Regions from separate parts of the Clostridium sp. KLE 1755 genome, predicted to be linked through region 1. Evidence: predicted binding sites of a transcription regulator. Region 1 holds the regulator's gene; each other region holds the start of a gene.

Region 1 (4,243 bases):
ATTCCGATACGGCTCATTCCCGTATCCACCTTGATATGTATTTTCACAGGGCGGCCGCAGGAAACGGCCGCTTTTCCCATTTCCTCCAGCATATCCTCACGGAACACGGCCGGGCGGATTTCCTCCCTTGCCATTTTCTCATAGCAGTAGGGAAAGGTATAGCCCAGAATCAGCACCGGTTTGCGTATGCCGCTGCCCCGTAATATCAGGGCTTCTTCCACCGTTGCCACGGCAAAGCCGTACAGGTACGGCAAATCCTCTATTTCATGGGCAATGGGCACCGCCCCATGGCCATAGCCGTCTGTTTTCACCACGGCAATGATCTTCGTCTCCTCCCGGAGATTGGCTTTCATGGCGGCCATATTGTGTTTTATCGCATCCAGATCCACCGTCGCCCATATTCTGTCATAATTATTCATCTTATTTTTACCTCCCGCATATCGCAGGTTGCCTGCGATTCTGCATCAATCAGTAGTTTGAAAGGAATTTTAAGCTTCTCCCGCACCCGGCACCGCAGTCTTTTCTTACAGTACTTTATTTACAGTGTTTTCTTTACGGCTTTTTCTTTATGGCGTTTTCTTTAAAAGCTCCGGAAACAGGGCTTCCAGTTCCAGGGTCAAATCGCCGGCAGTGACGCCGTATTCGCTTTTTTTATGCGCGGCCCGGTCTCCTGCCATACCATGCAGATACACTCCCGCACAGGCGGCATCAAAGGCATGCATTCCCTGGGCGGAAAGTCCGGCCAGAATGCCGGTGAGCACGTCGCCGCTGCCCGCCGTGGCCATACCGCTGTTGCCGGTAAGATTCATATACAGCCTTCCCTCCGGGCTTCCCACCAGCGTGCGTGCGCCCTTACATACAAATGCGGCCTGCAGCCTGGCTGCCCATTCCAGGGTCAGCGCAGCTGCTTCTTTTTGGATTTCATCCGTTTTCTTTTCCGCAAGCCTGCCGAATTCTCCCGGATGCGGCGTAAGGATCAGCTCGCGCCTTGTTTCCGGCTCCTGCTGCCTTTGTATCAGCTCATCCAGAAGCTCCCTGTGTTCTGCCAGCAGATTCAGCGCGTCCGCGTCTATTATCAGAGGCTGCATCGTCTGCTTTAGCACCGCCTCCAGTATCCGCAGTGCTTCCGGGCTTTTTCCAAACCCCGGGCCGACAGCGATTACATTCGCCCAGGCACAGGCCTCTCTCAGCTTTTCTTCCGCCTGCGGCGTCCATTCCTCATAGGTGGTGAGCATGGCTTCCGGCAGTGCGGTCTGCATAATAACACGGTTGCTTTCCGGCGTCACCGCCCGCACCATGCCCGCGCCGCTTTTTAACACGGCCGTTGCAGACAGCTCGCAGGCGCCCGCCATTCCCCGGCTTCCCGCGATCAGGAGCACCTTACCGAAGGTGCCCTTATTTCCCTCCTGGAGCCTTACCGGCAGGAATCCCCTGTCTTCGTTGTTCCAGGTAAAAATCCGGGGATACTCTCCCAGAAAGCCTTCCTGTGTAATTCCGATATCGGCGCAGATCACCTTTCCCGCATACCGGGCGCCCGGATATAAAACAAGTCCCAGCTTGCGGAATCCAAAGGTTACCGTTACATCCGCCTGTACGGCGCAGCCCATCACCTCCCCGGTATCCCCATGGATGCCGGAAGGGATATCTACGGAAAGGACATAGGCGTCCTGTGCGTTGATATATTCCACCGCCTCCGCGAAGCTGCCTTCCACAGGCCTTGTCAGTCCAATGCCAAAAATCGAGTCTATGATAATATCATATTCCCGTTCCGGAAGTTTGCGCATGACCCGGTATCCATAGTTTTCAAGAATTTTAAGCTGGGCCGCCGTTTCCGCGGAACACTTTTCTTCCTTGCCCAGCAGTACAAAATCCACCGGAAAGCCCGCCTGGCTCAACAGCCTGCCTATGGCCAGCCCATCGCCGCCGTTATTGCCGGTGCCTGCGGCTACCAGCGTTCTGTTGGCAGGAGGCACCGGCCCAAAGGGGCGCATCGCTTCCTTCAGCTTCTTATCCCGTGTGATCAGTTCTTCCGCACAGGCCAGCGCCGCCCTTTCCATCAGCACCATGGAAGGCATGCCGAAATGTTCTATTGTATTTCCATCACAGCGTTTCATTTCCGCCGAGGTAACCAGATATTCCATTTTTATCTCCCCGCAAACTGCAGCTTCCGAATTCCCAAATCATGCAAAAATGCGTCCTGAGCCTGCTGCCCTGACGCATTTACCAGACTGCCGCATTCCCATCCGGGAACACGGCACCCTTTATACAAGCCTGTCTTTACGCCTCACCGGAAGCGTTCTTTTCTTTCTCTTCCAACTCGTTTTCATATTGATTTATCATATAGGACAGCTTGATGAGGCTGTCCGACAGGTGTACGTTTTCCACCTGCACGCTGTCAGGCACATCCAAATCCACATGGGCGAAATTCCATATGGCCTTGATTCCCATTCCCACCAGCTTTTCAGCTGCGGCGGCCGCGCCTTCCTTCGGTATGGTAAGCACCGCGATATCAATATTGTTTTCCCTGACAAATTCCTGCATTTCTTCCATGGGGCGGACCTTCATCCCGCGGATCATTTTTCCGTGCAGCTTTTCATTGATATCAAATACGCCTGTGAAAATGAAGCCGCGGCGCTCAAAATTCATATAATTAGCCAGCGCCTGGCCAAGATTGCCCGCACCAATGATTATCAGATGATGCTTTTTATCCAATCCGAGTATCTTGCCGATCTCGGTATACAGATACTCCACGTTATAGCCATACCCCTGTTGTCCGAAGCCTCCGAAATTATTGAAATCCTGCCGGATCTGGGATGCGGTAACATGCATCAGCCTGCTCAGCTCCTGAGAGGAAATGCGTTCCACGCCACTGTCCTTCAGTTCACCAAGGTACCGGAAATATCTGGGAAGACGCGCGATTACTGCCTGTGAAATTTCTTTATCCAATTTGTTACGCCTCCATTCTTTTTTCCAAGCCCATTGTAACTGCTTTGTATCCGCAGTTACAGGCAAAAATCCATCCCGGCCTGCTTTTGGCGACGGATTTCCGCTTCCAGGCGCCGCATTTTGTATGGTCTGTGCAGCAAATGCACAGACCTGTCCTGCGGCTGAACCCATTACTTAATTATTATAGACATATGTTAAAAAAATGTCAATGAATTAAATAGGTTTGAATTGACAGCCCGTCCCTTCAACGGTAAACTTGTGGGGGTGGGCCTGACGTCCTGCGCCGTTCTCAGGCCTGGGGGCAAGGGGGCGGGGGATTTTCAGGTTCAGTCGCAAAAATGGGAAATTTCTAACCTCGCCGTTTGCCTGAGCTGCTGTCAAACGGCGCAGAACTCCTCTCTTCGTTCGTCAGACAGCGCCGTTTGGGCGGACAGCAGCCCAGGTAAACGGCGAGGTAAGAAATTGTCTCCATTTTTGTGAGATTCACCTGAAAATCCCCCGCCCCCTTGCCCCCAGGCCTGAGAACGGCGCAGGACGTCAGGCGGGGTACGCTAAGCAGGGCGGAAGGGAAAAGGGATTTAAGGGCAAAAAAAGAAAAATGAGTTATAGAGGTGAGTGGGAATGGTTTTATCTTGTCAGAATGTGAATAAGGCTTTTCATGAGAAGCAGGTGTTCAGGAATTGTTCTTTTCATATAGAGGATTATGAGAAGGCGGCTGTGGTGGGGATTAACGGGGCCGGGAAGACTACTTTGCTGCGGATTATTGTGGGGGAGCTGGAGGCTGACAGCGGGCAGGTGGTCTTCGGAAAGGATAAGAGCTTCGGGTATCTTCCGCAGAACGCTGAGGTGGACAGTGAGCATACGATCTATGATGAGCTTCTTGAGGTGAAGCGGGATGTGATCGCGCTGGAGGAGCGGATCCGGCAGTGCGAGCTGGAAATGAAGCATGTGGAAGGGGAGGCGCTGGCTGCTTTGATGGAGCAGTATGCGCTTTATACGCATCAGTTTGAGCTGGCGGACGGGTACAGCTACCGGAGCGAGATCGTGGGAGTTTTGAAGGGGCTCGGTTTTACGGAAGAGGAGTTTTCCAAGAAGGCCTGTACGTTGTCGGGCGGTCAGAAAACAAGGGTGGCTTTGGGTAAGCTTCTGCTTGACAGGCCGGATTTGATCATTCTGGATGAGCCTACGAACCATCTGGACATGTCTTCCATCGCCTGGCTGGAAAACTATCTCCTGAATTATAAGGGTGCCGTTTTGATCGTGTCCCATGACCGGTATTTCCTGGATAAGATCGCAA
Region 2 (4,243 bases), on a different contig from region 1:
ACTGTCCACTAATCTCCTGCATCTTTTTATGCTCATAGGTTATCGCCGGCAGAATGGGAATCCCGTTCTTTTCCAGAATCTCCTCCAGCCGCTCGGCCGTATCAAAATTAGCCTTAGCCTCCGGCCGCAGCATAACATGGGGATTCAACAGCTTAACCGCATATCTGCCCCTTGTTGTTTCCAGTGAAAACATTTTGTGCATAAGCCCGCCGCTTAACCGGACAGGTGGCAGCAGGAGCCTTCCCAAATCCAGTTGTGAACATATATTTTCAAATATCCTGTCAGGCATCCGGTTCCCGCCTTTCCGAAATATATTTCTTATATCATAACTTTACTTTTACTTCCTGTAAACCAAAACAGTACTTTTATCCATACAAAAAGGGACCTTGAAAACAGTCCCTTGCGCAGGGGCTGTTTTTTCACAGCCCCCTTTTTTACAGTTTTATTCATTAAAATCATAGCTCATCCTAAAAAAACGCCGCTTCCGGCATACGTTTCCTGCTCCAGCTTTTCCCGGATTCAGAATCCTGCCGAAGCATAACATTTTACCGCCCGATGATTCCATTCCCGCACATCCAGATAAACAGCCTTTGCCCCATACAAATGCCGGCTCTCCTGAACTGCCGGCCTGATAACCCGGCTTCCATATCCCTTCGAACACAGATCCGGACGAATTCCAATACCCAGAAAAACTGCCTGAAAACAATTATACTTTTATTGTACTCATTTTTACCATTGTCGCAATTACATATGTCTAATCAAAGATAAATATCTCTTCAATTGACGCTCCTACTGCCCTGGATATATCAATCGCCAGCTTCAACGATGGATTATACTGCGCTTTCTCCAGACGCATTATCGTTTCCCTGCGCACCCCCACCATTTCGGCCAGCTGTTCCTGCGTCAAATCCTTCATAAGCCGATATTTCTTTAATCTGCATTCAAATTCCGCCATACCTTATTCCGCTCCCTCGTCATACTGGTCATCATGATCATAACGATACAGCAAATATTCGCTCAGGAAAATTTCCAGCCCCAATGCAAATGATATAATAATAATGACAGCAATCAGGGTAAAATCAAGATTCCCCCAAAAATTTTTCTGGCAAAGTGCTATTAAAGCTATGAAAATAATGGCATATGAAATCTTCAGAGCCGTCAGCTGAGCGCGGTTCGCATTCTCCCTGAACCGTTCATCCATAAAGGTGCCGGACATTTTCCCTTCATAATAAAATCCGAAAAAACCAAAGAAAAGGAAAAAAACAAAAGGATAAACGCTTTCATCAACCTGATAAGTCCAAAAACCGGCAAAGCCCAAAAATCCTAAGTATCCTAAGTATCCAAGCTTCGGATTCAGCCTGCGGGTTCTGTTCGTTTCCTTTGCCTGCTGAGCCTGCCTTCTGCCTGCCAGAAAAAGCGCAATTACCATTCCAAGTACATACAAACAGAAAAAGGAAACAGAAATAATCATTGGCAAATCCTTTATCTGAAAAGTATAGCTGGCAAAATCCGTTGGGACCACCAACCGGGAATTATTGTATGTGACAGAATACCAGCATGAAATCACTAACGCTAAAATACTGGCAACGCCAATCCCTACCATCCATTTAATATTATTTTTCTTCATATCCGCTTCCTCCTATGAGATATATTTATCTCTCCATGTGATAAATATATCACTTAATCATCTTGCTGTCAACGAGGAAAGTGATAAATATATCACATGTTTTATTAGGACGGTCTTACAAGTACATAGATGCATTAAGGAATGAAATAGCTTAACAAAAAAAATAAAAGCAGACCTCACTGAGCCGCTCTCATTCTAATTTAATACCCTTCACATAAATTGTAACTGCCTCTGTTCATAATATTCGAAATGGAGGATTCACCGTCCCCCGCTTCCCGGGCCAAATCATATCTGGACATATGCCTTTTCCCACACAATTCCTTCTATACGATTCGCAATATACTTCTCATTCAGCAAGCAACTCACATCTCAATTCTTCGGCCACCTTAATCTTTCGCCAACTCAATGAACATATACATCGGAATTTTTGTCAGCCACTCTATCCTGGGAGACATCTTTCTCTGCTCCTCCGTCGGTCTCGGTTCATTCAAATCAATGATCTTAAATTTATTCCTTACAAACACTTTAACATAATCAGACATTGTCCTATGGCGATAAATTACCCTCTGGTCAATCCCTGCAATTTCCCCCACCCATTCTTCAGGTTCAAAATAGTTTTTTACAATTACCTGAATCGTGTCATTTTCCTTAAACCACTTATGTTCCACAGGCGGCTTAAAACAGGGATGCAAAATCGAAATAAAAACTTTCCCGTCCGGTCTGAGAACCCGGTATATTTCCTTCATTGTCCCGTCAAAATCTTCCACATCCATCAGCATCATTGCGCACAGTACAATATCGAAGGAATCATTTTGTATTCCATATAAATCATTGCTGTTTCTGACAAGGCATGATATGTCCAAATTCTTTTCCTTTGCCGCGAAAGCAGCGTAACCAATTGACATTTCAGAGCAGTCGGCCGCCGTAACTTTTGCCCCTCTGCCGGCTAATTCCCTGGAGTATCCGCCTTCTCCACAGCCCAGATCCAAAATATCAAGTCCTTCTACATTCCCCAACTTCTGCATTGTATATGGCATGATATAGTGCATCCGAAAATCATTGGTCTGCGCCTTCTCTATCCATTCATTTCCCACATTGCTCCAGCAATCAGTTGAACTATCCCCTTTCATTTCCTTCCTCCATTTTCCTAGGTTTTTTACTCCTATTCATTATAGTTCTTACTACTCATGAAGTACAACGACTTTCTCTTGAACATAGAAAAAACTGACTACTCAAAATCGAATAGTCGGGGCACTTTTATGTTTGAAATTAAAATGTGTTAATTTTCTTTTTCTAACTCTTTGACTGCGGACATTACCCTTTCAAAGTCTGGAATATCTCCGTAAAGCATATCCTTCATGGCGTCATAATCCTAATCCGTCTGTAAAGCAGAAAGGCGATAATAGGGAAGAATCAGCTTCAAGGTTCCCGTTATAGGCGCATACCCCAAAATCCTTTTCCACAATCTGATCATGCAAGCCCATTTTATCTGCTGTTTTTCGGAACAACTCCAAGCGGTCATTGTCTGACAACGTTTACTTCATAAGTTTTATAAGGGCTGTCACTGATATAGGAACAAACTGCTGTTACCTGTGTAGACAGGCCAAGCATATTTAAGGCAGTATTGCTGCATGGTGCATGCTCTGGTGACAGCTCCTGGCTAATGCCTTTGCTACTTTTTTCATCTTGCAACCTCGCTGTCATCTGTATTTGAAACAATTTGCTTTTCTTTACCCATAACAAGAATGGCTTGTGAATTGCTGAACGGAACAAGTTGCAATTTTGTATTGTACTTTGCAATTACTTTTTCCACAGCTTCCATTAATGATTCATCCTTATAATGAGGTACCGGATAAAAGTCTATAACATTCAACGCATCATATGTTTTCAAATGCGGCGCTGCAAGGGGATTATCCGTATCTCTTGCATATTCAATATTGGGGGCTGTTAAAATTGCACCAGCAGATTCGCCTATAAATAGTTTTCCTGCATTAATTTGTTTTTTTATCAAGTCCCCTGCACCTGAGCTATTCATTTCTTGAAGCAAAAAGAAAGTATTTCCGCCAGCAACATAAATGTAATCATTGTTCTCTAATTTGTTTACTATCTCAAGATTAGTTGCAGTGGAAATTTCCAACTCATCAACAATGAGTCCCATTCTAACTAATAATTCTTTGCTATATTTTATGTGAAAATCCAGTTTATCTGGCAGCGCAGCTGTTGGAATAAACGTTACTGTCTTACCTGTAAGATTTTCATTAGCAAAATTTTCAAATATATGAGACACTTCCTTAAATAAAGATGCCAAAAATAGCCTCCGCATATGCCACACCTCCATTTATCCCTCATCATTAAAAAATAGCTCAAAACCCGCTCTTATTGAACACACTAATTATATCATGCTATATACAATTTCCCTGCCAATTTTATGCTTCCATACAAAATTGGAGCAGTTTTCCACTCTAATTCCTACTTTACCTATACTGGACACTCTCCAGAAAAACTACTATTCTAGCGCTCTGTAAATTTGAATTGGTCACTTCGCATAATGCTTATAACGTACGATACTTTTCCGCCAAGAGCACATAAAGTGTTATCCATTTATTGGGTTCACCA
Region 3 (4,243 bases), on a different contig from region 1:
CTACAATATTCCAACCACAATAGCAATCAGCATAAATAAACAAGAATAAATCAAAAAAACAAGAGTAAACTGAAAAACATTATTGACATCCTAATTAAATTTTGCTATGCTTTCAAATGTTTTGAAAATCAAAATATTTGAACTTGATTCTAAAATATACCATACTTTATATAACCCGATGACCCACACACAATTAAAACAGTAACATTAAATCAATAAAGCTGAAGATTTCCACCATTCGGCCCGTTTTTGATAATAGCGTATTTACGCGCAGACAGGAGTAAAAATGAGTATCCGTTTTATCTGTGATTCAACCTGCGATTACACAACAGAACAGGCAGCCAGTCTGGGCATCACCCTGGTTCCCCTTAAAGTACTTTTCGGAGAAAAAGAATATTTTGACGGTGTTGACATGAAACCGGAGGAATTCTATGATAAGCTTGCCTCAGCGGAGGAACTGCCCACAACAAGCCAGCCCTCTCCGGAAGCATTTCTGCAGTATTTCAGGGAGGCCAAAGAAGCGGGGGACGACGTAATATGCATCCTTCTTGCGAGCAAGCTTAGCGGTACCTGCCAGAGTGCGCTTATTGCCAGGGATATTGTGGAATATGACAGGATTTACATAATCGACAGCATGCAGGCAACGCTGGGGACACAGCTTCTGCTGGATCGTGCATTTGCCCTCAGAGAGGAAGGAAAGACAGCGGAGCAGATTGTTGAAATTCTTGAAAAAGAAAAAGAGAAGATCTGCATTTATCTGATTGTAGACACACTTCTTTATCTCCAGAAGGGAGGACGCCTGTCCACAACGGGCATGGTAGTGGGAAGCGCGCTGAACCTTAAGCCCATTCTGTCCGTGAGATACGGGGAAGTGCGTGTGGCCGGGCTTGCCAGAGGCCAGAAGAGCGCCTGGGACAAGGTGCTTAAAACAATTGAGAAAGACGGCGGGATGGACAAGACAAGAGGCTACAATCTTGGCTTTACAGGAAAAAAGGAATGTGTCAGCGGATTTGAGACATTTATTAAGGAACATTTTGATGCGGAATACAAAAAGACAGTTCCGGTTGGTTCTGTAATCGGGGTACACGTAGGTCCTGGAGCGAATGCGGTTGCCGTTTTCCTGAACTGATGCTGTCCGCAGAATGCCGGAGTGCATGAAAGGATGCAATATGGGAGATTTTACTTCAGCCGCCCTGCCATGGGTGGTGATAGGACTGGATATCGCAGATAAAAAGTAAATCTCTGTTGAAACCGTATATATTGCGTATGATGATAAAAAGGAGCCATGGCAGGAAAATTCCGCTGGAACGGAATTTTTGCTGAGGCTCCCTTTTTATATGCTTCCGGCAGACAGTTTAAATAAATGCTATATTACCTGAATCCGGAACGCCGTGGCGATTGGCGGTATGCTTGCCGTCTGGAAATTTGAGTGTGATATCTGCACCAGCTGTCCGGGGCGGAGAGCGCGCAGAGGGATTGGGAAACCGTTCCTGTTCAGAATAATTGTGGAATTTGTTATGACAAATACCATCTGTCTGTTTATATTGTTTTGCGAAACGGTGATCAGCCGGTTATTATTTGCATCTATCCAAAGGATTCGTGCTGTTGTTACACTTGGCGGCGCAACGGGAGGCCGCGACGGGCGTCTTACAGTGATTGAAAATGCATTGCTCTGAGGCGGGATGCTTCTTGTCATACGGGGCGAAAAGGTGACATCGACCCGCATTCCCTCGCGCAGATCACAGAGACATATCGGCAGTCGGAAGGAATTCAGGATAACGGTATTGTTATTTACGTTAAGCTGCAGCTGGTCTGTCGTGGTAATTCCGCTCTGCCATGGGACGGAATAGGAGATAAGGATATATCCGGTGTTGTTATTTGAGAAAAAAACCTCATCAATAACAGCGTTGTCAATCCGGAGAACATTACCCAGGGATACGATGGAACCTAAATTATCAGTGGCCATATCTAACCTCTTGAGAGACAAAATAGTCTTTTTTATCATTATATGACTGAAAAACCGAGAGGTGCGTCCGTGCAGCGACATATCCGAAGCGTTACAAAACTTAATTTTTATTAAAAATTTATTTATTTTTACACTATTTTAATTAGGTTTCTTATGCCAGAAAGTTTCCTGTTATTGAGCATCGAAAAATCCTTGCTATTAAATATTCTCTATGCTATAATAAAGGCTGTGGGTAATGACAAAAAATTAACAATACCGTCAAAACCCAGTAAATTCGCAGTTTTTAATGAATATGGAGGAGAAAACATGGCAAAGAAAATCGTTTTGGCAGGTGCATGCCGTACAGCCATCGGTACAATGGGCGGGGCCTTAAGCACAACTCCGGCAGCGGAGCTGGGTGCTATCGTTATCAAGGAAGCTTTAAACAGAGCGGGAGTTGCTCCCGAAGCAGTTGATCAGGTATATATGGGATGTGTTATCCAGGCTGGCCTGGGACAGAACGTGGCACGTCAGGCATCTATCAAAGCTGGTTTGCCTATCGAAGTTCCGGCTGTTACCATGAACGTTGTATGCGGTTCCGGTCTGAACTGTGTGAACCAGGCTGCACAGATGATTCTTGCAGGAGATGCGGATATCGTTGTTGCAGGCGGTATGGAAAACATGTCCATGGCTCCTTATGCAATCCCTCAGGGACGTTACGGATATAGAATGGGCAACGCAACTATGGTTGATACCATGGTGAACGATGCTCTTACAGATGCATTCAATCAGTATCATATGGGCATCACTGCAGAAAATATCGCAGAGCAGTGGGGACTGACCAGACAGCAGCTGGACGAGTTCGCTGCATGGAGCCAGCAGAAGACTGTTGCAGCTCAGGAAGCAGGAAAGTTTGATGATGAAATCGTTCCTGTAGAAGTTAAGAAGAAAAAAGAAACCATTATTTTCAATAAGGATGAAGGGCCTCGTCCGGGAACCACCGCAGAAGGCATTGCAAAGCTTCGTCCTGCATTCAAGAAAGACGGCGTCGTAACCGCTGCGAACTCTTCAGGAATCAATGACGGCGCGGCAGCAGTTGTGGTTATGAGCGAAGAAAAGGCAAAAGAGCTGGGCGTAACCCCTATGGCAACATGGGTAGCGGGAGCACTGGCAGGCGTGGATCCTACCATCATGGGAATCGGACCTGTTGCAGCAACCAGAAAGGTTATGGCTAAGACCGGAATGAATATCGATGATTTCGATCTGATTGAAGCCAATGAAGCTTTTGCCGCACAGTCTCTTGCTGTTGCACATGATCTTGGCATTAACAATGACAAGCTGAATGTAAACGGCGGCGCTATTGCGCTGGGACATCCCGTAGGAGCTTCCGGATGCCGTATTCTGGTTACTCTGCTTCACGAAATGGTTAAATCTGATGCTAAGAAGGGTCTTGCAACTCTGTGCATCGGCGGCGGCATGGGCTGCGCAACCATCGTAGAAAGAGACTGATATAGGCTTCTAAACTGAATGATTAGCGGACTTTGCGGTCTGCTAATCATTCGTTATGCACAGGGGTAGCTGAAAAATTCCCGTCATAAAAGACGGTGATATAGAAAGGATGAGTACTATGGAATACATTGTATATGAACAGAAGGGTTCCTACGCAGTTATCACCATCAGCCGTGAAAAAGCGCTGAACGCTCTGAATTCCCAGGTTCTTGATGAACTGAATGAAACTTTGGATGCTGTGAATCTGGAAGAGGTAAGATGTCTGATTCTGACAGGCGCAGGGGCAAAATCCTTCGTTGCAGGCGCGGATATCGGAGAAATGAGCACTCTGACCAAGGCGGAGGGCGAGGCCTTTGGTAAGAAGGGAAATGATGTTTTCCGTAAGCTGGAGACATTCCCGATTCCTGTTATTGCTGCTGTTAACGGCTTTGCACTGGGCGGCGGCTGTGAGATTTCCATGAGCTGTGATATCAGAATCTGTTCTGATAATGCAGTATTCGGACAGCCTGAGGTTGGCCTGGGAATCACACCTGGTTTCGGCGGCACACAGAGGCTGGCCCGTCTGGTTGGACCTGGAATGGCTAAGCAGATGATCTATACGGCAAGGAATATTAAGGCTGACGAGGCTCTGAGAATTGGCCTGGTGAATGCGGTTTATACACAGGACGAGCTTATGGCTGCTGCTGAGAAGATGGCGGCGGGAATTGCCAAGAATGCGCCGATCGCTGTGAGAAACTGCAAGAAGGCTATTAATGATGGTCTGGATGCGGATATGGATGAGGCGATTGT

What was found. Region 1 encodes Rex, which represses fermentation and respiration genes when NADH is low (regulators of the CRP and FNR family bind a similar motif). Its sites were predicted from a motif close to ATTGTTAANNNNTTAACAAT; they were not measured.
Region 2: the regulator Rex is predicted to act here: its motif matches at 1,707-1,726, upstream of HMPREF1548_RS12425 (DUF3796 domain-containing protein).
Region 3: the regulator Rex is predicted to act here: its motif matches at 2,201-2,220, upstream of HMPREF1548_RS28580 (acetyl-CoA C-acetyltransferase).

What each region holds. Positions count from the first base shown of each region.
Region 1 covers NZ_KE992711.1:7,762-12,004, forward strand. The annotation lists gene alr (alanine racemase) at 1-419, opposite strand, end outside; gene HMPREF1548_RS13330 (bifunctional ADP-dependent NAD(P)H-hydrate dehydratase/NAD(P)H-hydrate epimerase) at 567-2,141, opposite strand; gene HMPREF1548_RS13335 (redox-sensing transcriptional repressor Rex) at 2,278-2,946, opposite strand; gene HMPREF1548_RS13340 (ABC-F family ATP-binding cassette domain-containing protein) at 3,568-4,243, shown strand, end outside.
Region 2 covers NZ_KE992703.1:15,327-19,569, forward strand. The annotation lists gene HMPREF1548_RS12410 (aminoglycoside phosphotransferase family protein) at 1-289, opposite strand, end outside; gene HMPREF1548_RS30860 (GNAT family N-acetyltransferase) at 520-687, opposite strand; gene HMPREF1548_RS12420 (helix-turn-helix transcriptional regulator) at 755-955, opposite strand; gene HMPREF1548_RS12425 (DUF3796 domain-containing protein) at 959-1,627, opposite strand; gene HMPREF1548_RS12430 (class I SAM-dependent methyltransferase) at 2,014-2,757, opposite strand; gene HMPREF1548_RS12435 (Type 1 glutamine amidotransferase-like domain-containing protein) at 3,309-3,935, opposite strand; gene HMPREF1548_RS12440 (hypothetical protein) at 4,180-4,243, opposite strand, start outside.
Region 3 covers NZ_KE992783.1:23,494-27,736, forward strand. The annotation lists gene HMPREF1548_RS28570 (DegV family protein) at 287-1,129, shown strand; gene HMPREF1548_RS28575 (hypothetical protein) at 1,367-1,966, opposite strand; gene HMPREF1548_RS28580 (acetyl-CoA C-acetyltransferase) at 2,273-3,454, shown strand; gene HMPREF1548_RS28585 (enoyl-CoA hydratase-related protein) at 3,573-4,243, shown strand, end outside.